Regions from separate parts of the Streptomyces sp. NPDC050738 genome, predicted to be linked through region 1. Evidence: riboswitches for the same ligand, from Rfam matches in the RefSeq annotation. Region 1 holds a riboswitch; each other region holds the start of a gene.
What was found. Region 1 has a riboswitch for thiamine pyrophosphate ahead of thiC (phosphomethylpyrimidine synthase ThiC). Riboswitches for the same ligand answer to the same signal wherever they lie in the genome.
Positions count from the first base shown of each region.

Region 1 (5,372 bases):
CTGCGAGATCTTCATGCTGCAGAACTTCGGCCCGCACATGGAGCAGAAGTGGGCGGTCTTCGCCGGCTCCGCGGGCAGCGTCTCGTCGTGGAACTCCCGCGCCGTGACCGGGTCGAGGGCCAGATTGAACTGGTCCTCCCAGCGGAACTCGAAGCGGGCGTCGGAGAGCGCGTCGTCCCAGTCCTGGGCGCCCGGGTGCCCCTTGGCGAGGTCCGCCGCATGGGCCGCGATCTTGTAGGTGATGACGCCGGTCTTCACGTCGTCACGGTTGGGCAGACCGAGGTGCTCCTTGGGCGTGACATAGCAGAGCATCGCCGTGCCCCACCAGGCGATCATCGCCGCACCGATGCCGGAGGTGATGTGGTCGTAGGCGGGCGCCACATCGGTGGTCAGCGGCCCCAGGGTGTAGAACGGGGCCTCTTCACAGATCTCCTGCTGGAGGTCGATGTTCTCCTTGATCTTGTGCATCGGGACGTGTCCCGGGCCCTCGATCATCGTCTGTACATCATGACGTTTGGCGATCGTGTTGAGTTCCCCGAGGGTCCTCAACTCCGCGAACTGGGCTTCGTCGTTGGCGTCCGCGATCGACCCGGGCCGCAGCCCGTCGCCGAGCGAGTACGTCACGTCGTACGCCGCGAGGATGTCGCTGAGCTCCTCGAAGTTCTCGTAGAGGAACGACTCCTTGTGGTGCGCCAGGCACCAGGCCGCCATGATCGATCCGCCGCGCGAGACGATCCCGGTCTTGCGGCGTGCGGTGAGCGGTACGTACGCGAGACGGACGCCCGCGTGCACCGTCATGTAGTCGACGCCCTGCTCGGCCTGTTCGATGACCGTGTCCTTGTAGATCTCCCAGGTCAGCTCCTCGGCCCGGCCGTCCACCTTCTCCAGGGCCTGATAGAGCGGCACAGTGCCGATCGGGACGGGGGAGTTGCGCAGCACCCACTCGCGCGTGGTGTGGATGTTGCGGCCGGTGGACAGGTCCATGACCGTGTCCGCGCCCCACTTGGTCGCCCATGTCATCTTGTCCACCTCCTCCTCGATGGAGGAAGTGACCGCCGAATTGCCGATGTTGGCGTTCACCTTCACCAGGAACCGCTTGCCGATGATCATCGGCTCGATCTCCGGGTGGTTGACGTTGGCGGGCAGCACGGCCCGGCCCGCCGCGATCTCCTCGCGCACCACCTCGGGGGAGACGTTCTCGCGGATCGCGACGTACTCCATCTCCGGGGTGATCTCCCCGCGCTTGGCGTACGCGAGCTGGCTCACCGCGCGCCCCTCGCGCCCCCTGCGGGGCTGGCGCGGACGGCCCGGGAAGACCGCGTCCAGGTTGCGTAGCCCCCCGCGCGGCGAGGTGTGCTTGATCCCGTCGTCCTCGGGGCGGACCGGGCGGCCCGCGTACTCCTCGGTGTCACCGCGCCCGATGATCCAGTTCTCCCGCAGCGGGCTGAGGCCGCGGCGTACGTCGGTGTCGATGGTGGGATCGGTGTACGGACCCGACGTGTCGTACAGCGTCACGTCCTTGCCGTTGGTGAGGTGCACCTGACGGACCGGCACCCGGAGATCGGGGCGCGAGCCCTCCACATAGCCCTTGTGCCAGCCGGGCGTGCGCCCGGTCTCGGCCGCTGTGTCCGTTGTGTCCTGGCTGACGGCAGGCGTGTGTGCATCTGCTGTGGTCATGAGACCTACTCCCTACGCCGGCATTACCCGGTAACAGGTTCGGCGGTCGGCGCAGCTGGTGTGCTGTCAGCGCCCTCTCAGCCCGGTGCTCCGAGCTCCCGCGTGTGCAAAGGTGCCCCCACGCTAGCGTCATGTCTGGCGCGGTGAACAGAGGGCCCCCCTCGTTCTTGCGATGATCGGGCGGTGACTTCTCCCCACGACACGCACGAGGCGCACGGCCACTCCCACAGCCACGGCCCCGCGGCGCCCGTGTCCCGGCATCTGCGCAAGGTGATCGCCGCGGTCCTGATCCCCTTCGCCGCAGCGGTGGTTGTCGGTCTGGTGGTGCTGTGGCCCGGCGGTGCGCCCGAGCACGCCCGCACCGGTGTCGGCTTCGACCAGCAGACCCAGCAGGCCAAGGTGACGCAGGTGGAGAAGGTCGACTGCAAGGACGTGAACGCCGCACAGAACCAGTCGTCGTCCTCGACGTCCTCGACGCCCGAATCCAACTCATCCAGTTCATCGGGCACCTGCGAGAAGGCGACCGTCGAAGTCACCACCGGCGACGACAAGGGCCGTACCTTCACCACCATCGTCCAGCCCGACTCACCGCGGCAGTTGCACGAGGGGCAGAAGGTCGTCGTGGCGTACGCGCCCGATGCCCCGCACGACCTGCAGTACTCGGTGACCGATGTGAACCGCAAGGTCCCGATGGCGGTGCTCGCCGCCATCTTCGCGGTGGCCGTGGTCGTCGTGGGCCGGATGCGCGGAGTGATGGCGCTGGTCGCGCTCGCCGTCTCCTTCGCGATCCTCTCCCTCTTCATCCTCCCCGCGATCCTGCACGGATCGAACCCGCTGCTCGTGGCGGTGGTCGGGGCGAGCGCGATCATGCTGATCGCCCTCTACGCGTGCCACGGCCTGACCGCCCGCACCTCGGTCGCGGTCATCGGCACCCTGATCTCCCTGCTGCTGATCGGGCTGCTCGGCTCGCTCTTCATCGGCTGGGCGTATCTGACCGGCAACACCGACGACAACACCGGTCTGATCCACGGTCTCTATCCCCACCTGGACATGAGCGGCCTGCTGCTCGCCGGCGTCATCATCGGCTCGCTCGGTGTCCTCGACGATGTGACGGTCACCCAGACCTCCGCCGTATGGGAGCTGCACCAGGCCGATCCGTCGATGGGCCCACGGGCGCTGTACCGCGCCGGCATCCGGATCGGCCGCGACCACATCGCCTCCGTCGTCAACACCCTCGTACTCGCCTACGCGGGTGCTGCCCTGCCGCTGCTGCTGCTCTTCTCCATCGCACAGAGCAGCGTGGGCATGGTCGCCAACAGCGAGCTGGTCGCCGAGGAGATCGTACGGACGCTGGTCGGCTCGATCGGTCTGGTCGCCTCGGTCCCGGTGACCACGGTGCTCGCGGCGCTGGTCGTCTCCGCGGACCGTACGGGACCCCAGGCCGCACCTGATTCCGTACACGTACCCGTACGCAGCGGAAAGGGCGGCGGGGGCCGCCGCCGCAAGGCCTGAACCGGCTGCGGCTCAGCTCAAACCCCCAGCGCCTAGCCCGCGTTCTCCTCGGCGAGAATCCGCCCCAGCGCCTCTTCGAGATTGCCTTCGAAGTCACCCAGCGTGCGCTCCTGCCCGAGCGGCACGAGCTTGTCCGTACGGTCGAGGAAGGCGATCAGCGGGGCCGTGCCGGCCTTGAAGAGCGCACTGTCCTCGCCCACTTGAAGCCGGATGTGGACGTCGGCGAGCGACTCGGGGTCGGTCGGCGCGATGTGCACATCGCCGTCCCCGGTAGGTGCGTTGATGCCGTCGAGCAGCAACTCACGCCCGAAAGCCCAGGTCACAGGCGCATCTCCGGGCAGATGGAAGGTCATCCGGATCGCGTAGGGGTCTGGCGCCTCGTACCGGAGCTCCACCGGAATACGGAACGAGAGCTCCTCGGAGACGAGAAAGCTCATCATGACCTCTGCCTGAACCGAATCGCGCATGTACCTCTACCCCGCAGTGGATGCCGTGTTGGAACAGAAGGATTGGCCGGGAATCTTCCCCCATGGCCCTCTTGACTTAATCGTGCTGTAAGCGCTACCAGATCACAAGGAGTGATATTTCAGATACTGATAGAGAACGCCAGCGTCCGTAGGAGTGTCCCGACTTCGGACCGTAGTCGGTCGACTGCGGGGAGGAGTTGACCGGCCTGGTGTGCGGGGAGAGAAATGGCCATCGTCGCGGCGCCGGAGCCGGCCGTGATCGGAATCGCCGCACAGACCGTGCCCAGGGCGTACTGCTCCCGCTCGACCACGGGTTGCATGCGCTCCATGGAGGCCAGCCGATCCAGCAGCGTGGACCGGTCCCGTACGGAATGACAGGTCACCGGCCGCACCGGATGGCGGTCCAGATGGTCCCTGCGGGCCTTCTCGTCGAGCTGGCTCAGCAGACACTGCCCGATCGCATGGGCGTGAGCCGTCTCACGGAAGTCCGCCCACTCCGAGACGGCGGGTGAGTCAGGGGTGTCGGAGACGGCGACGATCTCGATCTCCCCGTCGCGGTAGATACCGAAGTAGACGGGGGCGCCGATCGCGTCGCGCCAGTGCGCGAGCGACTCGACGATCGAGGTGCGACGGTTCTGCAGCGCTCCGCCGCCCGCCAGCCGCTCGGCGGCCGGCCCGTACACGAACACACCGTTCTCGCGGCGCAGATAGCCCTCATGGGTGAGGGTGCGCAGCAGGTGGTACGCGGTCGGCAGGGGAAGCCCTGCCTCGCGTGCGAGCTGTTTGGCGGGGGCTCCGTCCCGATGGGAGCCCACAGCCTCCAGCAGTCTCAGAGCCCGTTGCACCGACCCGATCAGGGTGGGTACCGCGGTTTGAGGCGTTGGCGTCGTGGCCAACTTTTCACCCCCAGGCGTGGACACCGCCACCCGCAAACCGCAGGTCACAGCGGTTCCGGGCCTTGGTTCCCAGGGGGCAGCAGAGGCCTGCCACTCTATCCGGAGCCCTTGAGGGGGTGAGGGGGAAAGCGTCTTCCGTTCCCTCACCCGGGCTAACGGCCGTACGGGCTACCAGTCGCTGCGCGAGTCCGAGGAGGACGACATGAACTTCCGTACGACATAGATCAGTCCGCCGACCAGGGCGACGAAGATCAGCGCCTTGAAGAGCAGGGCCACCACGACGCCGATCACCCAGGTGATCAGGGAACCGAACACGACCAGGGCGATGACGGGCACCGCGACCCACTTCACCCACCACGGCATCCCCGCGAATATCTCCCGAACCGCCATCGCCCTTACCTCTTCCTGGTGTCTGCAGACCTCGTGGTCTTCTGCTCTCGATGCTAGAGGCGGCAGGGGTGGCAGCGGGGCCCTCGCAGCCCTTGAACTCCCCTGACGCGACCCCTACGGGACCGGGGGTCCCCAGGGGCCGAGCCCTCAGCCCTCGGGTGGAGAGAAGACCACCAGGACCCTCAGATCCTCCGAGATGTGATGGAACTTGTGCGCCACACCGGCCGGTACGTACACCACCGAGCCCCGCGCGACCTGCGTCGTCTCCATCCCGACCGTGATCGAGGCGCGGCCGCTCGCCACGAAGTACACCTCGTCCTGGGCGTGCGGCTGCTGAGGGTCGCCGGCGCCCGCGTCGAGCGCGTACAGACCGACCGACATGTTCTTTTCGCGCAGGAACTGCAGATACGCACCGTCGTTGGCAGCGCGC
Region 1 covers NZ_JBFAHN010000001.1:675,744-681,115, reverse strand. Annotated here, with positions in the region: gene thiC (phosphomethylpyrimidine synthase ThiC) at 1-1,677, opposite strand, end outside; TPP riboswitch at 1,670-1,789, opposite strand; gene AB0H78_RS03375 (YibE/F family protein) at 1,861-3,189, shown strand; gene AB0H78_RS03370 (SsgA family sporulation/cell division regulator) at 3,222-3,656, opposite strand; gene AB0H78_RS03365 (helix-turn-helix domain-containing protein) at 3,776-4,501, opposite strand; gene AB0H78_RS03360 (DUF5326 family protein) at 4,721-4,942, opposite strand; gene AB0H78_RS03355 (cupin domain-containing protein) at 5,090-5,372, opposite strand, start outside.

Region 2 (5,372 bases), on a different contig from region 1:
CACTTCCATGACGGTGCGCAGGAACGCCCGTCCGTCCGCGTGCTTCTCGCGGATCTGTACGGCCGTCACCCCGCCGGCCACCGCTTCGGCGACCGTCGCCGCGACGCTGCGGCCGTGCGCGGCACACAGTCCGGCGTCCGTGACCAGGTAGACCGACAGGTCGACGGGGCGGACCAGTCCGGCCGCGTACGCACCGATCACGAGACGGCCGCCCGCCCGGCCAGTTCGGCTCCGTCCAGCGCGTCGAGCGCGTCCAGGAAGGCGACGGCGAAGCTGCCCGGTCCGCTCGCCCCGCGCGCGGCGAGTTCGGCCGCCACGGTGTACGCGGTGACCGCGGCGACGGACGTCATGAAGCGGTCCTCGTCCACGGCGGCGAAGGCTGCAAGCACCGCGCCGAGCGCGCATCCGCCACCGGTCACCCGGGTCAGCAGAATGTCCCCGTTGGCGATACGGGCGTCCCGCCGGCCGTCGGTGACCAGGTCCACCGGACCCGATACGGCGACGACGCACCCGGTGTCGGCGGCCAGCGTGCGCGCCGCGTGCCCAGCGGCCTCGACCTCATGGGTGGAGTCCACCCCGCGACCGCCCCCGCCCGCACCGGACAGGGCGATGATCTCCGAGGGGTTGCCCCGGATCACCGTCGGCCGCAGCGCCAGGAGTTCATGCGCGAGCTTCGTCCGTACGGGAAGACCGCCGACGGCCACCGGGTCGAGCACCCAGGGCGTCCCGGAGTCCGCGGCCGCGCGTGCGGCCTCGAACATCGCCGTGCGCTGATCGGCGTGCGGCGTACCGAGGTTGACCAGGACGCCGGAGGCGAGCCGCGCGAACGGGCCGGCCTCGTCGGGGATGTCGACCATCGCGGGGGCCGCACCCAGGGCGAGCAGTACGTTCGCCGTGAAGCCGGTGACGACCGCGTTCGTCAGGCACTGCACCAGGGGAGCTTCCGCGCGCACCCGGTCCAGGGCGTGCGGCGTGAAGGCGGCATGGTCGGGCGCTGTCGGGGGCATGTGCGGTCACTCCGTACGGGACGAGGGAGGGAAAAGGGGCGAAGCGGACAGGTCAGTCTCGCAGGCGCAGCCGCAGCGGGGTGTAGACCACGAGTGCCACGAGGAACGCCACGCCGTAGGCGAGGTCGGCGCCGTGCAGCGCCTCGGCCACCGGGCCCACGTACAGGCTGGTGCTCATGAACGGCACCGCGGCGGCGAACGCGACGGCGAACGCGGTGACCGCAGGCCACCAGGGCTGCCGGCGGGCGCTCTCGGCGGCCAGATCGACCGGGGCGCCGCCGCGGGTCCTCGCGCGGACGATCCAGTCGACCGCCACGATCGCGACGAACCCGGGGATCCAGTAGCCGACGAGCAGCAGCACGTTCTGGAAGCGGGTCGTGGTGTCCGCCGCGTGCATCCACAGCACGAGCGGGAAGCCGAGCGCGGCGGCGAGTGCCGCGGCGAGCGGACGCGGTACACGGAGGCCGAGGGTCTGCAGCGCCAGCGAACCGCTGTAGTCGTTCATCGCGTTGCTGCACAGCGCGGCGAGCGCCACGGCGAGCAGCCCGAACGCACCGAGCGCGCCGCCGCCCAGCAGGCCGTCGATGCCGCGGGCGGTCTGGTCGGTGAAGACCGAGGCGCCCCACAGACCGAGGGTCTGGACCGCCACGAAGGACACGCTGATGCCGAGCAGCGTGAAGACGAACATCCGCGGGCGGGAGGTGGTGCGCGGCAGATAGCGGCTGAAGTCGCTGGCGTACGGAGCCCAGGACAGTGCCAGGCTCAGGGCGATGGTGCAGGTCAGGACGAACGCACCGGCCCTGTCCGCGCCGTGCGCGCTTCCGGTGGCCGCCGGATGGACGCCGTGCAGGAGCTTCGTGGCGAGTACGGCGAAGGCCGCGGCGAGCACGAAGGTCATCACGGTCTGGAGCCGGTGGATCGCCTCGTACCCCAGGACGCCGAGCGCACCCTGGGCGGCCATCATGACCAGCACGCCCAGCCAGAACGGCCAGCCGCACAGCTGGGCGAGCGCGTCGCCGCCGAAGAGCCCGATCAGCGCGTCCCAGGCGATGGACGACAGCCACTGCAGAGCTCCCGGCAGAACGACACCCCGGCCGAACGCCAGCTTGGCGAGCGGGAGTTGACCGGTACCGGTCTGGCTTCCCCACGTGCCGAGATACGCGGTGGGCGCGGCGCCGAGCAGGGTCCCGAGCACGACGGCGGCGAGCGCCGTGGCGAAGTCCAGACCCAGGGCGATGCCGACGGTGCCGGTGAACACACCGGTCATCGTCAGGTTCGGGGCGAACCAGACGGTGAACAGCCGGCCGGGGCCGCCATAGCGGCGGTCCTCGGGAACGGGGGCTATGCCGTGCGCCTCGACACGGAGATCGCCCGGAGCGGTGGGCATGCGCCCGCCGAAAGCAGGCTGCGGATCGGTGACGGTGCGCTCACCCTGGGCATACGGCAACGACATGGAAGACATCCCTCCGCCAGTTTTAACTGGATCAGGTTCGACGGGTGTGTTCTCAGCCCTCGTGCGGGGCACCCCGTGTCCGGTTCGGCCGAAAGAATAGCCCGGCCTGCGATTCTGTCCACCCGGTGGGGGCACCGGGGCGCCGCCCGGCCGTCGCTCGCCCGTATCGGCGTGTCGCCAACATCCTTTTCCGTACGGCCCGTTGACGCCCTCACGGGCTGCTGACAACGTTGTCCAACAGCCCGTCCTCCGTCCACCGCCTCGAATGGAGACGCCCGTATGCGCAGATCCCCCTCACGCCGTCTGGTGCTCGGCGCCGGCCTGGCCGCGCTGGCCGCGGCCCCGGCGACCACTGCCGCCGCAGCCGCCCCGGCCTCGTACGCATCCCGCTCCCTGGGCCGTGCGAGAGCCACGTACGACGCACTCGGGACGTACCTCGACGCGGCGGACGGCACCGGACTCGTCCGCGAGCAGTACCCGGCCGCCGCCGACGACCGCCCGTACTCCTACGAATGGCCGTACTCCCAGGTCCACATCGCCGCCCTCGACCTGGCCCACGCGGACCCCCGCTACGCGCCGGAACTGGCCCGGCGCGCCCGGGCCCAGGAGCACTACTGGAACGCGGCGGGCGGCACGACCGGCCTGCCCGGCTACGCCTCCTATCCGGTCGCACCCCACGGTGCGGGCGGCGACATGTTCTACGACGACAACGAGTGGGTCGGCCTCGCCAAGATCCAGCGCCACCTCCAGACCGGGGAGAAAGCCGCCCTGCGGCGCGCCGAGGAGATCTTCGCGCTGATCGCGTCGGGCTGGGACACCGACCAGGACCACGCGGCCCCCGGCGGAGTGTTCTGGACGCAGGCCGACTGGAGCCAGGACCGCAACACCGTCTCCAACATGCCGGGCGCCCAACTGGGCCTGCGCCTACACCGGATCACCGGACGGGCCTCCTACCTGGAGGCGGCCAGAAGGTTCTACGACTGGACCAACCGCCACCTGCTGAGCCCCGAGGGCCTCTACTGGGACCACCTCGGCCTGACGAGCACGGTCGACAGAACCCTCTGGTCGTACAACCAGGGTGTCCCGGTCGGCGTTGGCGTCCTGCTGTACGAGGCGACCCACGACCGCGACCACCTCCGCAACGCCCGGCGCACGGCGGAGGCCGCGTACACCTACTACGTCACCGAAGGCCGGCTGCTGGACCAGCCCGTCTTCTTCAACTCCATCTTCTTCAAGAACCTCCTGCTGCTCGAATCGGTGACCGGCGGACGCACCTACCAGCAGGCGATGGCCGATTACGCGGACCACATCTGGTCGCAGCAGCGCGACAGCGCCACCGGCCTGATGCGCTTCGGCAGCGCCGGCACCACCCAGGCCATCGAACAGGCCGCCGCCGCGCAGATCTTCGCGGTGCTCGCCTGGCCGCGCAGCAGCCTGCCGACGCTCTACTGAGCCGCCTGCCTGCTCTGCAGCATCCCCAACGGGCTCTGTCCTGAGGCGAGTTCGGCTGTCGCCGTCTTGAAGCCGACCTCGTCGCCGCAGAGGGCGCCGCGCAGGAAGGCGGTGCTGACCTGCTGGAGCAGAGCGACGCGCGCGGGGTTCTCGTCCGTCGTCTCGGCGGCCTCGTGTCCCGCGATGCCGCCGAGCGAGTGCTCCGCGCCGAACAGCGTGAGCAGGCTCTTCTCGCCCGGGCTGTAGGTGTACGGGTCGGTGAACCAGTCCGGCCCGCGGGTGGACAGCGCCGACTGGTCGTGGTCCCCGGCCACGATGAGGGCCGGCGTGGTCATGGCGTCGAACGACGGCCTCAGGAAGGGGAGGTGCTCGCGGGCGAAGGGGGTCAGGTCGTCGCCCAGGCCGACCAGGGCGAGCAGCACACCCGCCTTCACCCGGGGGTCGGTCATGTCCTCGCCGGGAACGCCGTCGGCGTCCAGGACGCGTGCGCCGAGCAGGGTGCTCGCCGTCTGGGCTCCCCAAGAGTGTCCGGCCACGGCGATACGACTGTGGTCGACGCGCCCGGCGAGACCGGGCACGGCGGCCTCCAGGACGTCGAGCCCGTCCAGTGCGCGCGAGAGGTCCTCGACGCGGATGCGCCAGATCTTCGGCGTACGCGGGTCCTCGGGAGGCAGGCCGAGCGTCCGGGAGTCGAGGTGGGTGGGCTGCAGGACCACGAAGCCCTGGGCCGCCCAGTGGTCGGCCAGCGGGGCGTACCCGTCCATCGACTGGCCGTGGCCGTGCGAGAACACGACGACGGGCAGGTCGCCGCCGGTCGCGGGGGCGGACACGCGGACCTGGAGGTCCTCGCCGCGGCCCGGGGCGGGCAGGACGACCGGCTTCGCGGAGACGATCGTGGTGGGCAGGCCGGTGATGTTCGAGTCAGGCATGACAGTGCTTCCGCTCGGTTGGAATGGAGTCCCTGTTCTGGCATCATGACCAAAACGGAACCTCGCTCCGCAAACAATACGGAGCTGTGTTCCGTTTCGCAAGGAGCGTCAGGGAAGAGGAGTGCTGCGGTGAACGACAGTGGGCAGGGCGCGGGAGACGCGGCCCAACGCAAGGACGTCCGCCGCAATCAGCAGACCCTCCTCGACGCGGCCGCAGCGGTCTTCGTCACCTCGGGCGTGGAGGCTCCGGTGCGTGACATCGCGGCCAAGGCCGGCGTCGGAATGGGCACGGTGTACCGCCACTTCCCCACCCGGGCGGACCTCGTGATCGCCGTCTACCGCCACCAGATCGAAGCCTGCGCCGAGGCGGGACCGACCCTGCTGGCGGCCGGGCAGGCCCCCCATCGCGCCCTCGCGCAGTGGATGGACCTCTTCGTCGACTTCCTGGTCACCAAGCACGGCCTCGCCTCCGTGCTGCAGACCGGCAACACCGGTTTCGAGGCCCTGCACGCCTACTTCCTCGACCGCCTC
Region 2 covers NZ_JBFAHN010000021.1:83,242-88,613, forward strand. Annotated here, with positions in the region: gene thiE (thiamine phosphate synthase) at 1-201, opposite strand, end outside; gene thiM (hydroxyethylthiazole kinase) at 198-1,007, opposite strand; gene AB0H78_RS35210 (cytosine permease) at 1,060-2,460, opposite strand; TPP riboswitch at 2,452-2,546, opposite strand; gene AB0H78_RS35215 (glycoside hydrolase family 76 protein) at 2,740-3,912, shown strand; gene AB0H78_RS35220 (chlorophyllase) at 3,906-4,841, opposite strand; gene AB0H78_RS35225 (helix-turn-helix domain-containing protein) at 4,971-5,372, shown strand, end outside.
Region 2: another riboswitch for thiamine pyrophosphate. It lies ahead of AB0H78_RS35210 (cytosine permease); the one in region 1 lies ahead of thiC (phosphomethylpyrimidine synthase ThiC).

Region 3 (5,372 bases), on a different contig from region 1:
TGCAGAAGTAGTCCACGCCGACCTCGGCGGCCGCCGCGTCCACCTCGGACTCGCCGTGCGTGGAGCGGCCGATGAGTACGTTCCGGCCGAGGATCGCGCGGGCGGCGGGGACCGGGAGGTCACCCTGGCCGAGGTGCAGCACATCGGCCCCGATGGCGTGCGCGACGTCCGCGCGGTCGTTCACGGCGAGGAGCTTGCCGTGCCTGCGGCAGGCGTCGGCGAAGACCTGGAGGTGCTCCAGCTCCTCGGCGGCCTCCATCCCCTTGTCGCGCAGCTGCACGATGTCGACACCGCTGGTGAGGACCGCGTCGAGGAAATCCGGGAGGTCGCCCTGGCGCTTGCGGGCGTCCGTGCACAGATACAGCCGGGCGTCGGAGAGCAGCTCAGGAGCTTGTTCCGTGGTCATCGAGCGTTCCCCCGTGGTCGGTGCGCCAGTGAACGTCCGGTGTGCGGGGGCCGGGCCACGCGGCCCGGCCCCCGTACACCGTCGATCTGTCTAGGTCAGAGAGCGAGCGCCTGGGCCCGGCGCTTCACCTCCGTACCCCGATTCTCACTCAGGGCCTGCGCGGGAGTCCCGGGCAGGCTCTCGTCGGGAGTGAAGAGCCACTCCAGCATCTCTTCGTCGCTGAAGCCGTCGTCCCGCAGGACCGTCAGGAGCCCGGTCAGGCCCTTGACGATCTGTCCGCCATCGATGAAGGCGGCGGGCACCTGCAGCGAGCGGTTCTCACCGCGCCGCATGGCGATCAGCTGGCCGTCCTTGACCAGCTGGCGCACCTTCGTCACCTCGACGTCGAACATCTCGGCGATGTCGGGGAGGTACAGCCAGGCAGGGACGAGAGCTTCGATTTTTGCGTCATTCTCGGTCACAGGACAAGCCTGCCATCTGGGACCGACAGTCGGTACCCGGGCCGGTCCCGGCGTGCGCCAGGAGCGCGCCGATGTTCGGATCGGGGCATGATCCTGGTCACATCGCGCCCGCTCGACGAGTACTGCGCCCTGTTCGGCCTGACGAGAGCGTCCCTGGCCCGCGCCCTGACCGCGGGGCCTCTGCTCGACTGCCCCGGAGGTGCGGCCGCCCTGGTGGCCGAGGTGCGCGCGCTCGGCGGCCGGGCCGTGGCGGTCGATCCGGTGTACGCGGAGATGGCCGAGGTCCCCGGCCGGGCCCTGAAGGGGCGGGCGGCCATGCAGGCCCAGCTGACCGAGGCGCCCGAGGTCTCGCCGGCGGCGCTGAGCGGCCGCCCCGACGCGTATCTGCGCAGCTGGGACCGGGCCAGGGAGCTGTTCGCCGCAGATGCGGGCCGGCACCCCGGCGACTACGTCGCGGCCCGGCTGCCCCGGCTGCCGTTCGCCGACGGGGTGTTCGCGACGACCCTGAGTTCCTATCTCCTCTTCGCCTATCCGGGGGTCTTCCGGCCCGCCGACCAGCTGGCCGGGCTGCTGGAACTGGTCCGGGTCACCGCCCCAGGCGGCGAGGTGCGCGTCCATCCGCTGCACGACGCGCACGGCCGCCGCAGCCCGCACCTGGACGACCTGCGTTTCGCCCTCGGAAGGCACCGGATCAGCAGTTCGCTGCTGCGCTTCCCCCGGCCGGGGGACGGAAGGACGCGCACCGTTCTCGTACTGCGGCGCCAGGACCGCAGCGCTAGGTCAGCACGGCCGACTTCAGCGGTACGGAAGGATCGGCGGCCCGCGCCGGATCCAGCCCGGCCCCCGAGTCGATGAGCTTGCGCCCCTGCGCCAGGTCGCGCGGCCTGCCCACGGCGAGGACCGCGGCCAGGCGCCCCTCGCGCAGCCAGCACACGGACCAGGAGGGCGAGAGCGGGTCGCCGCGCCACAGCAGGGTGTCGGCGGCGGCGTGGTGGCCGGCGTACTGGACGAAGCGGCCGAACTGCTCGGACCAGAAGTACGGGACCGGGTCGTAGGTCTCCCCGGCCGTCCCGATGATGTTCGCCGCGACCGTGCGCGGCCCCTGCAGCGCGTTGTCCCAGTGGTGGACGAGGAGGCGCTCGCCGTAGCGCCCCGACGGGAAGGAGGCGCAGTCCCCGACGGCGTACACCTCGGGCAGCGAGGACCGCAGCTGCGCGTCGGCGGTGACGGCGCCGTCCGGGCCGAGCGCGATACCGGAGCCCGCGAGCCACCCGGTCGCGGGCCGTGCGCCGATCCCGACGACCACGGCCCCGGCGGACAGCCTGCGGCCGTCCTCCAGCACGACCGTCCCCGGTTCGATCGCCAGGACCCTTGCTCCGGTGAGGAGTTCGACGCCGCTCTCCGCGTACCAGTGGGCCATCGGTGCGGTGATCTCGGCGGGCAGCGCGCCCGCGAGGGGCCGCCCGGCCGCCTCGACCACGGTCACCGTGCAGCCGGCCGCGCGCGCGGCCGTCGCGAACTCCGCGCCGATCCAGCCCGCCCCGACGACGACCACGTCCTGGCGCGCGGCGAGGACCGGCCGCAGCCGTCCGGCGTCGTCGAGCGTACGGAGCAGATGGATGCCAGGGACGCCTTCCGTGCCGGGAAGCGTCAGGGGGTACGCGCCGGTGGCGACGACCAGGGTGTCGTACGGAACGGGGCCGGCCGTGGTGTCCAGCTCGCGCGCCTGCGGGCGCAGGCCTGTGACCTCGCGCCCCAGGAGGAGTTCGACGCCGAGCGCCTCGAAGTCGACGTCGAAGGCGGAGCTTTCCGCCGTCCCGAGGAGAACCGCCTTGGAGAGCGGCGGCCGGTCGTACGGCGGGTGCGGTTCGTCGCCGATCAGCGTGACGGCGCCCCCGAAGCCCTGTTCGCGCAGGGCCACCGCGGTCTGGACGCCCGCCATGCCGGCGCCGACGATGACGACTTTCCTCAGTTCGCTCACCCCGCCACCCTAACTATCTGACGGACCGTCAGGAAAGGGGCTGCTCCACGAGCTGCTCCACCACGCTCGTGCCGCTCCCCTGCTGCGACTCCCACTCCCAGGTCTCCTCGAGACGGATCCGCCCGTCGGGGAGTTCGACGACGACCGACACACAGTGCCCCGAGGCGGTCTGCCCGTCGCGCTTCAACTGGACATAACGGAAGTCGATCCGGTCCCCCGCACGCGTGCCGACGAGCCGTCCGAGCTCCACGTCGCCGCCCTCGTACTCGGCCCAGATCCGGCCGCCCTGCTCGTGATACGTGAAGCGGGTCCTGGTGCCGACCTGCCCGGGGGCCTGGTCGGCGACCGGGCTGAGGACGAGTCCGTCGAGCGACCGTGCCACAGCGACTGCTCCCTTACTGGGGGTTGGGACCGGGGGCTAGGGTGGCCACCGTAAGGCACTCGCGGGAGCCCGGACGCACCGGGCTGAGAGGGAGGCTGGGCGGCCTCCGACCGTACGAACCTGATCCGGGTCATGCCGGCGAAGGGAGGGGCTGGACGCCCATGCATCCACGTAACTCTTCAGATGTTCTCGTGGTCGGAGGCGGGATCATCGGTCTCGTCACGGCCTGGCGGGCGGCGCAGCGCGGGCTGCGGACCGCGCTCGCCGACCCCGAACCCGGCGGCGGTGCCGCGCAGGTCGCGGCGGGCATGCTCGCCGCCGTCACCGAGCTGCACTACGGCGAGGAGACCCTGCTCGCCCTCAACGTGGCCTCCGCCGCACGCTATCCGGCCTTCGCCGCCGAGCTGGAAGAGGCCTCGGGGCGCGACATCGGCTACCGCACCTGCGGCACCCTCGCGGTCGCCCTGGACACCGACGACCGCGCCCACCTGCGCGAACTGCACGCCCTGCAGCGCCGCTCGGGCCTCGAATCGGAGTGGCTCACGGGGCGCGAGTGCCGGCGCCTGGAGCCAATGCTCGCGCCGGGCGTACGTGGGGGCCTGCGGGTCGACGGCGACCACCAGGTCGATCCGCGGCGGCTGACCGCGGCGCTGGTGGTGGCGTGCGAGCGGGCCGGGGTCGTCTTCCACCGCGGTTGGGTGGAGCGGCTCGCTCTCGTACGCGACCGGGCCGCGGGCGCGGTTCTCACCGACGGCACGGAGCTGGCCGCCGACCAGGTGGTGGTGGCCGCGGGCAGCCTCAGCGGGCGGCTCGCGGACGTCGCCGTACGCCCGGTGAAGGGCCAGGTCCTGCGGCTGACGGTGCCGCCCGCGTACGCGCCCTTCCTCTCGCGGACGGTGCGGGCCGTGGTCCGGGGCAGCCACATCTATCTCGTGCCGCGCGAGAACGGCGAGCTCGTCGTCGGCGCGACCAGCGAGGAGCTCGGCTGGGACACCACGGTCACGGCGGGCGGGGTGTACGAGCTGCTGCGCGACGCCCATGAACTCGTCCCCGGCATCACGGAACTCCCCCTCACCGAGACCCGGGCCGGGCTCCGCCCTGGCTCCCCCGACAACGCTCCGCTGCTCGGCCCCACCGAGGTACCTGGGCTGCACCTGGCCACCGGGCACTTCCGCAACGGGGTGCTCCTGACGCCGGTGACCGGCGACGTCATGGCGCATGTGCTGGTCACCGGTGAACTCCCCGAAGAGGCGCGGCCGTTCACGCCCCGGCGCTTCCCCCTCGTACGACAGGAGCAGTCCGTATGAACATCTCGGTCAACGGGGACGCCCGCACCCTCACACCGGGGACCACCCTCGACCTGCTGGTCGCCACGCTCAGCGCGGCACCCTCCGGCGTCGCGGCGGCCGTCAACGAGACGGTCGTACCGCGCGGGCAGTGGCCCGCCACCGCGCTCGGCGACGGCGACCGTGTCGAGATCCTCACCGCAGTCCAGGGGGGCTGACCATGGCCGACGACCAGCTGACCGTCGCGGGCACCGCCTTCACCTCGCGCCTGATCATGGGAACGGGCGGCGCACCCAGCCTGGACGTACTGGAGCGCGCCCTCGTCGCGTCCGGCACCGAGCTGACGACCGTGGCGATGCGGCGCCTGGACCCGACGGTCCAGGGTTCGGTGCTTTCCGTACTGGACCGCCTCTCGATCCGGGTCCTGCCGAACACGGCGGGCTGCTTCACGGCGGGCGAGGCGGTGCTGACCGCGCGCCTCGCCCGTGAGGCGCTGGGCACGGACTGGATCAAGCTGGAGGTGGTCGCGGACGAGCGCACGCTGCTGCCCGACCCGATCGAGCTCCTGGACGCCGCGGAGACCCTCGTGGACGACGGCTTCACGGTCCTTCCGTACACCAACGACGACCCGGTCCTGGCCCGGAAGCTGGAGGACGTCGGCTGCGCGGCGATCATGCCGCTGGGCTCCCCGATCGGCTCGGGGCTCGGCATCCGCAACCCGCACAACTTCCAGCTGATCACCGAACGGGCCGGGGTCCCGGTGATCCTGGACGCGGGCGCGGGCACCGCGTCCGATGTGACGCTCGCCATGGAGCTGGGGTGCGCGGCGGTGATGCTGGCCTCGGCGGTCACGCGG
Region 3 covers NZ_JBFAHN010000014.1:136,818-142,189, forward strand. Annotated here, with positions in the region: gene thiE (thiamine phosphate synthase) at 1-406, opposite strand, end outside; gene AB0H78_RS29760 (Rv2175c family DNA-binding protein) at 502-867, opposite strand; gene AB0H78_RS29765 (hypothetical protein) at 955-1,722, shown strand; gene AB0H78_RS29770 (FAD-dependent oxidoreductase) at 1,643-2,809, opposite strand; gene AB0H78_RS29775 (hypothetical protein) at 2,877-3,230, opposite strand; TPP riboswitch at 3,282-3,394, shown strand; gene thiO (glycine oxidase ThiO) at 3,392-4,537, shown strand; gene thiS (sulfur carrier protein ThiS) at 4,534-4,734, shown strand; gene AB0H78_RS29790 (thiazole synthase) at 4,737-5,372, shown strand, end outside.
Region 3: another riboswitch for thiamine pyrophosphate. It lies ahead of thiO (glycine oxidase ThiO); the one in region 1 lies ahead of thiC (phosphomethylpyrimidine synthase ThiC).

Region 4 (5,372 bases), on a different contig from region 1:
ACCAGCGCCTGGGCGAGCGGCACCAGGATCCAGGAGGACCGCAGGTCCAGCGGCGGCTTGTCCAGCGTGATCAGGAAACCGAAGCCCACGGTCACGGCGGAGACCCCGAGCGGCAGCATCAGCAGCGCGTCGAACCCGCGCACCAGCCTGCCCGCCCTGCGGGTGAGCGCGGCGGCCGCCAGACCCCCGACGGCCAGCGCGATCGCGGTCGCCACCAGCGCGTACTGCACCGAGTTCCAGATGGCGTCGATGGGCGGTACGAGGAAGGTGCCGCCGCCCGCGCCCTGGGACTGCAACGCCCGGTAGTAGCCGAAGCCGAACCCTTCCGGGGTGTCCAGCGAGCGCTGCACCAGCACCCCGAGCGGCACCAGGATGAGCGCGGCCACCGACACGAGGACCCCGCCGAGCAGCGCCCACTGCCCCGCCCCACGGGGACGGCGTGCCGTCTGCGCGGGGTCGACGAGCTTCAGCGCGCTCTCCCGTCTGCGTACGGTCCAGGCGTGCAGGGCGAGAATCGCCCCGACGGCGGCGAACTGCACCAGGGTCAGCACGGCGGCCGTCGGAAGATCGAGCAGCTGCGCGGTCTGCCGGAAGATCTCGACTTCCAGCGTCGAGAACGCGGGCCCGCCCAGGATCTGCACGACCCCGAAAGACGTGAATGTGAAGAGAAAGACCATGAGCGAGGCGGCGGCGACAGCAGGCCCGAGAGCGGGCAGGGTGACCTTGCGCCAGGCGGCGAACCGCGAAGCGCCCAGCACCCGCGCGGCCTCCTCCTGCCGGGGGTCGAGCTGGGACCAGAGGCCGCCCACGGTCCGTACGACGACCGCGTAGTTGAAGAAGACATGGGCGAGCAGGATGGCCCAGACCGTGGTGTCGAGCCGTACGCCCCACAGCTGGTCGAGCATCCCGCCGCGCCCGAGGACCGCCAGAAAGGCGGTCCCGACGACCACGGTCGGCAGCACGAACGGCACGGTCACGATGGCCCGCAGCAGCTGCTTCCCCCGGAAGTCGAAGCGCGCGAAGACATACGCACCGGGCAGCGCGATCAGCAGCGTCAGAGCGGTCGACGCGAGCGCCTGCCACAGGGTGAACCAGAGCACCCGTAGAATGTCCGGCTCGCTCAGCACCTCCCCGATCCGCCCGAACTGCCAGTCGCCGCCCACGTCGAGCCCCCGCCCGACGATCGCGACGACCGGATAGGCGAAGAAGAGCGCGAAGAACGCGACGGGACCGGCCATGAGCCCGATCCGCACCGCGTTCCCGCGCACAGCGGCCTTTACTTCAGGACGAGCGAGGACCACGACTTGACCCACTGGTCACGGTTCTTGGCGATGGTGTCGGGTGCCACGGTCTTCGGATCGGTGACCTTGGCCCCGAACTGGGTGAAGAGCGCGGGCACCTTCGCGTCCTTCGCGACCGGGTCGACGAACATATTGAGCGGCATGTCCTCCTGGAACGCCTTGCTCACCAGGAAGTCGATCAGCGCCTTGCCCCCTGCCGTGTTCTTCGCCCCGTCGAGCAGCCCCGCGAACTCGATCTGCCGGAAGCAGGTCCCGGTGGCGACACCGGTCGGCGCGGTCTTGGGCTGCGGCTTGGCGTACAGCACCTCGACGGGCGGGCTGGAGGCGTACGAGACGACGAGCGGCCTCTCGCCCTTGGCCTTCTTGCCGCCGGCCGATCCGGAGAACTCCTCGTTGTAGGCCTGCTCCCAGCCGTCGACGACCTTCACGCCGTTGGCCTTGAGCTTCTTCCAGTACGTCTCCCAGCCGCCGTCGCCGTACTGGGCGGTGGTGCCGAGCAGGAAGCCGAGGCCGGGGGACGAGGTGGCCGCGTTCTCGGTGACCAGCAGGTTCTTGTACTCCGGCTTCACCAGATCGTCGAAGGACTGCGGCACCGCGATCTTGTGGTCCGCGAAGTACTTCTTGTCGTAGTTGACGCAGATGTCACCGCTGTCGATCGGCGTGACCCGGTGCTTCTCCGCGTCCAGCTGCACGTCCGCCGACACCTGGTCGAGTCCCTTGGCCGTGTACGACTGGAACAGCCCGTTGTCGAGGGCGCGCGAGAGGAGCGTGTTGTCGACGCCGAAGAAGACGTCACCGCGCGGGGACCCCTTGGTGAGGATCTCCTGGTTGAGGGCGGCGCCCGCGTCCCCGCTCTTGAGGACCTTGACCGTGTACCCGGTCTGCTTCGTGAACTCCTTCAGCACGGCCGGGGAGGCGGCGAAGGAGTCGTGACTGACGAGGGTGACGGTCTTGGACGGCGTACCACTGGATGATGTGTCGTCCGAACTCCCGCACGCGGCAAGGGTGGTGACACCCAGCGCGGCGGCGACGGCGGTGACCGTGATTCTGGTGGTGGTGGTGCTCACTGATTTTCCTCCTGGGAGATCCAGGAAGAGACGCGGCCCTGCCCGTGGGAAAGCGGGCAGGGCGCAACAGCTCGAGTGATGACCGAACTTCCTACCCAGAATGACCTGGGCAAGGTTCTGAGGGTCTGCGGTGTGGACCGCACTCTCAGCGCTGTGGCGCTCCCCTGTCGGAATATGAAAATGTGCCGCCAGGCTACACGCCCCTGGTCAGCCCCTACCGCTCGGAGGCGGCCAGCTGACCGCAGGCCCCGTCGATCTCCTGGCCACGCGTGTCCCGTACGGTCACGGGCACACCATGGGCCGCGATCGCCGCGACGAAGGCCTTCTCGTCCTCCGGCCGCGATGCGGTCCACTTCGACCCGGGCGTCGGGTTCAGCGGAATCAGGTTCACATGGACCGGCTTCCCCTTCAGCAGCCGCCCGAGCCGGTCACCGCGCCAGGCCTGGTCGTTGATGTCGCGGATCAGCGCGTACTCGATGGAGACACGGCGCCCGGACTTCTCGGCGTACTCCCATGCCGCGTCCAGCACCTCGCGCACCTTCCACCGCGTGTTCACGGGGACGAGGGTGTCCCGGAGCTCGTCGTCGGGGGCGTGCAGCGAAACGGCCAGCCGGCACTTGAAGCCCTCGTCGGCGAACCGCAGCATCGCCGGGACGAGCCCGACGGTCGAGACGGTGATCCCACGCTGCGAAAGCCCGAGCCCGTCCGGCTCCGGGTCCGTCAGCCGCCGGATCGACCCGACGACGCGCTTGTAGTTGGCGAGCGGCTCGCCCATGCCCATGAAGACGATGTTGGAGAGCCGCGCGGGACCGCCCGGCACCTCCCCGTCGCGCAGGGCACGCATGCCGTCGACGATCTGGTGGACGATCTCGGCGGTGGAGAGATTACGGTCCAGACCCGCCTGCCCCGTGGCACAGAACGGGCAGTTCATGCCGCATCCGGCCTGCGAGGAGATGCACATCGTCACGCGGTCCGGGTAGCGCATCAGCACGGACTCGACGAGCGTCCCGTCGTGCAGCTTCCACAGCGTCTTGCGGGTGGTGTCGTCGTCACAGCTGATGTGACGGATCACGCTCATCAGATCGGGCAGCAGCGCTTCCCGGAGCTTCTCCCGCGAGCCGGCAGGGATGTCGGTCCACTGCTCGGGATCGTGCGCGTACCGCGCGAAGTAGTGCTGCGACAGCTGCTTGGCGCGGAACGGCTTCTCACCGATCGCGGCCACGGCGTCCTTGCGCTCGGCGGGCGTCAGGTCGGCGAGGTGGGTCGGCGGCAGCTTCGCCCCGCGGGGCGCGACAAAAGTGAGTTCTCCGGGCTTAGGCATGGTCCTTCAAGTGTCGCAGACATACGAAGGAGGGCCCGCCGCCCTGTGGACAACGAGCCCTCCCTCAACAAAACCGCAGGTCAGGACCCGACAAACAGCACGAGCAGCAGCCAGACCACCGGCGCGGTCGGCAACAGCGAGTCCAGTCGGTCCATGATGCCGCCGTGGCCCGGAAGCAGCGTGCCCATGTCCTTGATCCCAAGGTCACGCTTGATCATGGATTCGCCCAGGTCGCCCAGGGTCGCACTGGCCGCGACCGCGAGGCCGAGCAGCAGACCCTGCCACCACTGACCGTCGTCGATCAGGAACTGCATGCACAGCGCGCCCGCCGCCATCGCGAAGGTCACCGCCCCGACCAGACCCTCACGGGTCTTTCCGGGGCTGATGCGCGGTGCCAGCTTGGTCTTGCCGAAGCGCCAGCCGATCGCGTACGCACCCGTGTCGCTGACCACGGTGAGCAGCAGGAAGGTGAGCACCCGCTGCGGACCGTCGTCCGAGGTGAGCATCATCGCGACGAAGGTGGCCAGGAACGGTACGTAGAAGGCCGCGAAGACCCCTGCGGTGACGTCCTTGAGGTAGCCCTCGGGCGGCTCGGTCATCCGCCACACCAGGACGGCGAGAGCGGTGAGCGCCATCGCCACCCAGGCGCCCTCGGCACCGCGTACGTAACCGGCGACGACCATCGCCGCACCGCCCACAGCGAGCGGCACGAGCGGCGCCTTGATGCCCTTGCGCTCCTCGAGGCGGGAGGTGAGCTCCCACAGGCCGACGACCACGGCGACCGCTATCACGCCGACGAACAGCGCCTTCACGATGAACAGCGAGGCGATGATCACCACACCGAGACCGACACCGACCCCTATGGCCGCCCGCAGATCGCGGCCCGCCTTCTTCTTCTCAGGAGGCGGCGGTTCGGGGGCGGACATGGGCTCCTGCGGAATCTCGTCGCGGAACAGGGGCCCGCTCAGCCGAGCGGCCCCCTGGTCACGGTGATCGCGGTCGTCGTTCTGTGCTGAGTCTCCGGCGTATTCGCCGTCTCTGCCTGCGTCGGGCACGATGGGCATGGGCCGAGTCTGCTCAACTTCATGCTCACCGTATGCGGGACCCGCCGGGAAAGGCCCCTGGTCGGGGGCCTGACCCCAGTATTCCGCTCTCGGCGGGGCGCCCCAGGAAGAGTCGTTCATCAGACCTCGAGCAGCTCGGCTTCCTTGTGCTTGAGCAGCTCGTCCACCTGTGCGACGTACTTCGCGGTGGTGTCGTCGAGCTCCTTCTCGGCACGGCGGACCTCGTCCTCGCCGGACTCCTTGTCCTTGACGAGCTTGTCGAGGGTCTCCTTCGCCTTGCGGCGGATGGAGCGCATCGAGATCTTGGAGTCCTCGGCCTTGGTCTTGGCGACCTTGATGTACTCCTTGCGGCGGTCCTGGGTCAGCTCAGGGAACGTCACACGGATGATGTTGCCGTCGTTGCTCGGGTTGACGCCGAGGTCCGAGTCCCGGATCGCCTGCTCGATGTTGCGCAGCGCGCTCTTGTCGAACGGGGTCACCACGGCCATCCGCGGCTCGGGAACCGAGAACGAGGCCAGCTGGTTGATCGGGGTGAGGGCACCGTAGTAGTCCGCCACGATCTTGTTGAACATCGCCGGGTGCGCACGGCCGGTGCGGATCGCGGCGAAGTCCTCCTTGG
Region 4 covers NZ_JBFAHN010000008.1:202,222-207,593, reverse strand. Annotated here, with positions in the region: gene AB0H78_RS22230 (iron ABC transporter permease) at 1-1,238, opposite strand, end outside; gene AB0H78_RS22225 (thiamine ABC transporter substrate-binding protein) at 1,277-2,368, opposite strand; TPP riboswitch at 2,439-2,544, opposite strand; gene rlmN (23S rRNA (adenine(2503)-C(2))-methyltransferase RlmN) at 2,583-3,689, opposite strand; gene AB0H78_RS22215 (phosphatidate cytidylyltransferase) at 3,770-4,873, opposite strand; gene frr (ribosome recycling factor) at 4,873-5,372, opposite strand, start outside.
Region 4: another riboswitch for thiamine pyrophosphate. It lies ahead of AB0H78_RS22225 (thiamine ABC transporter substrate-binding protein); the one in region 1 lies ahead of thiC (phosphomethylpyrimidine synthase ThiC).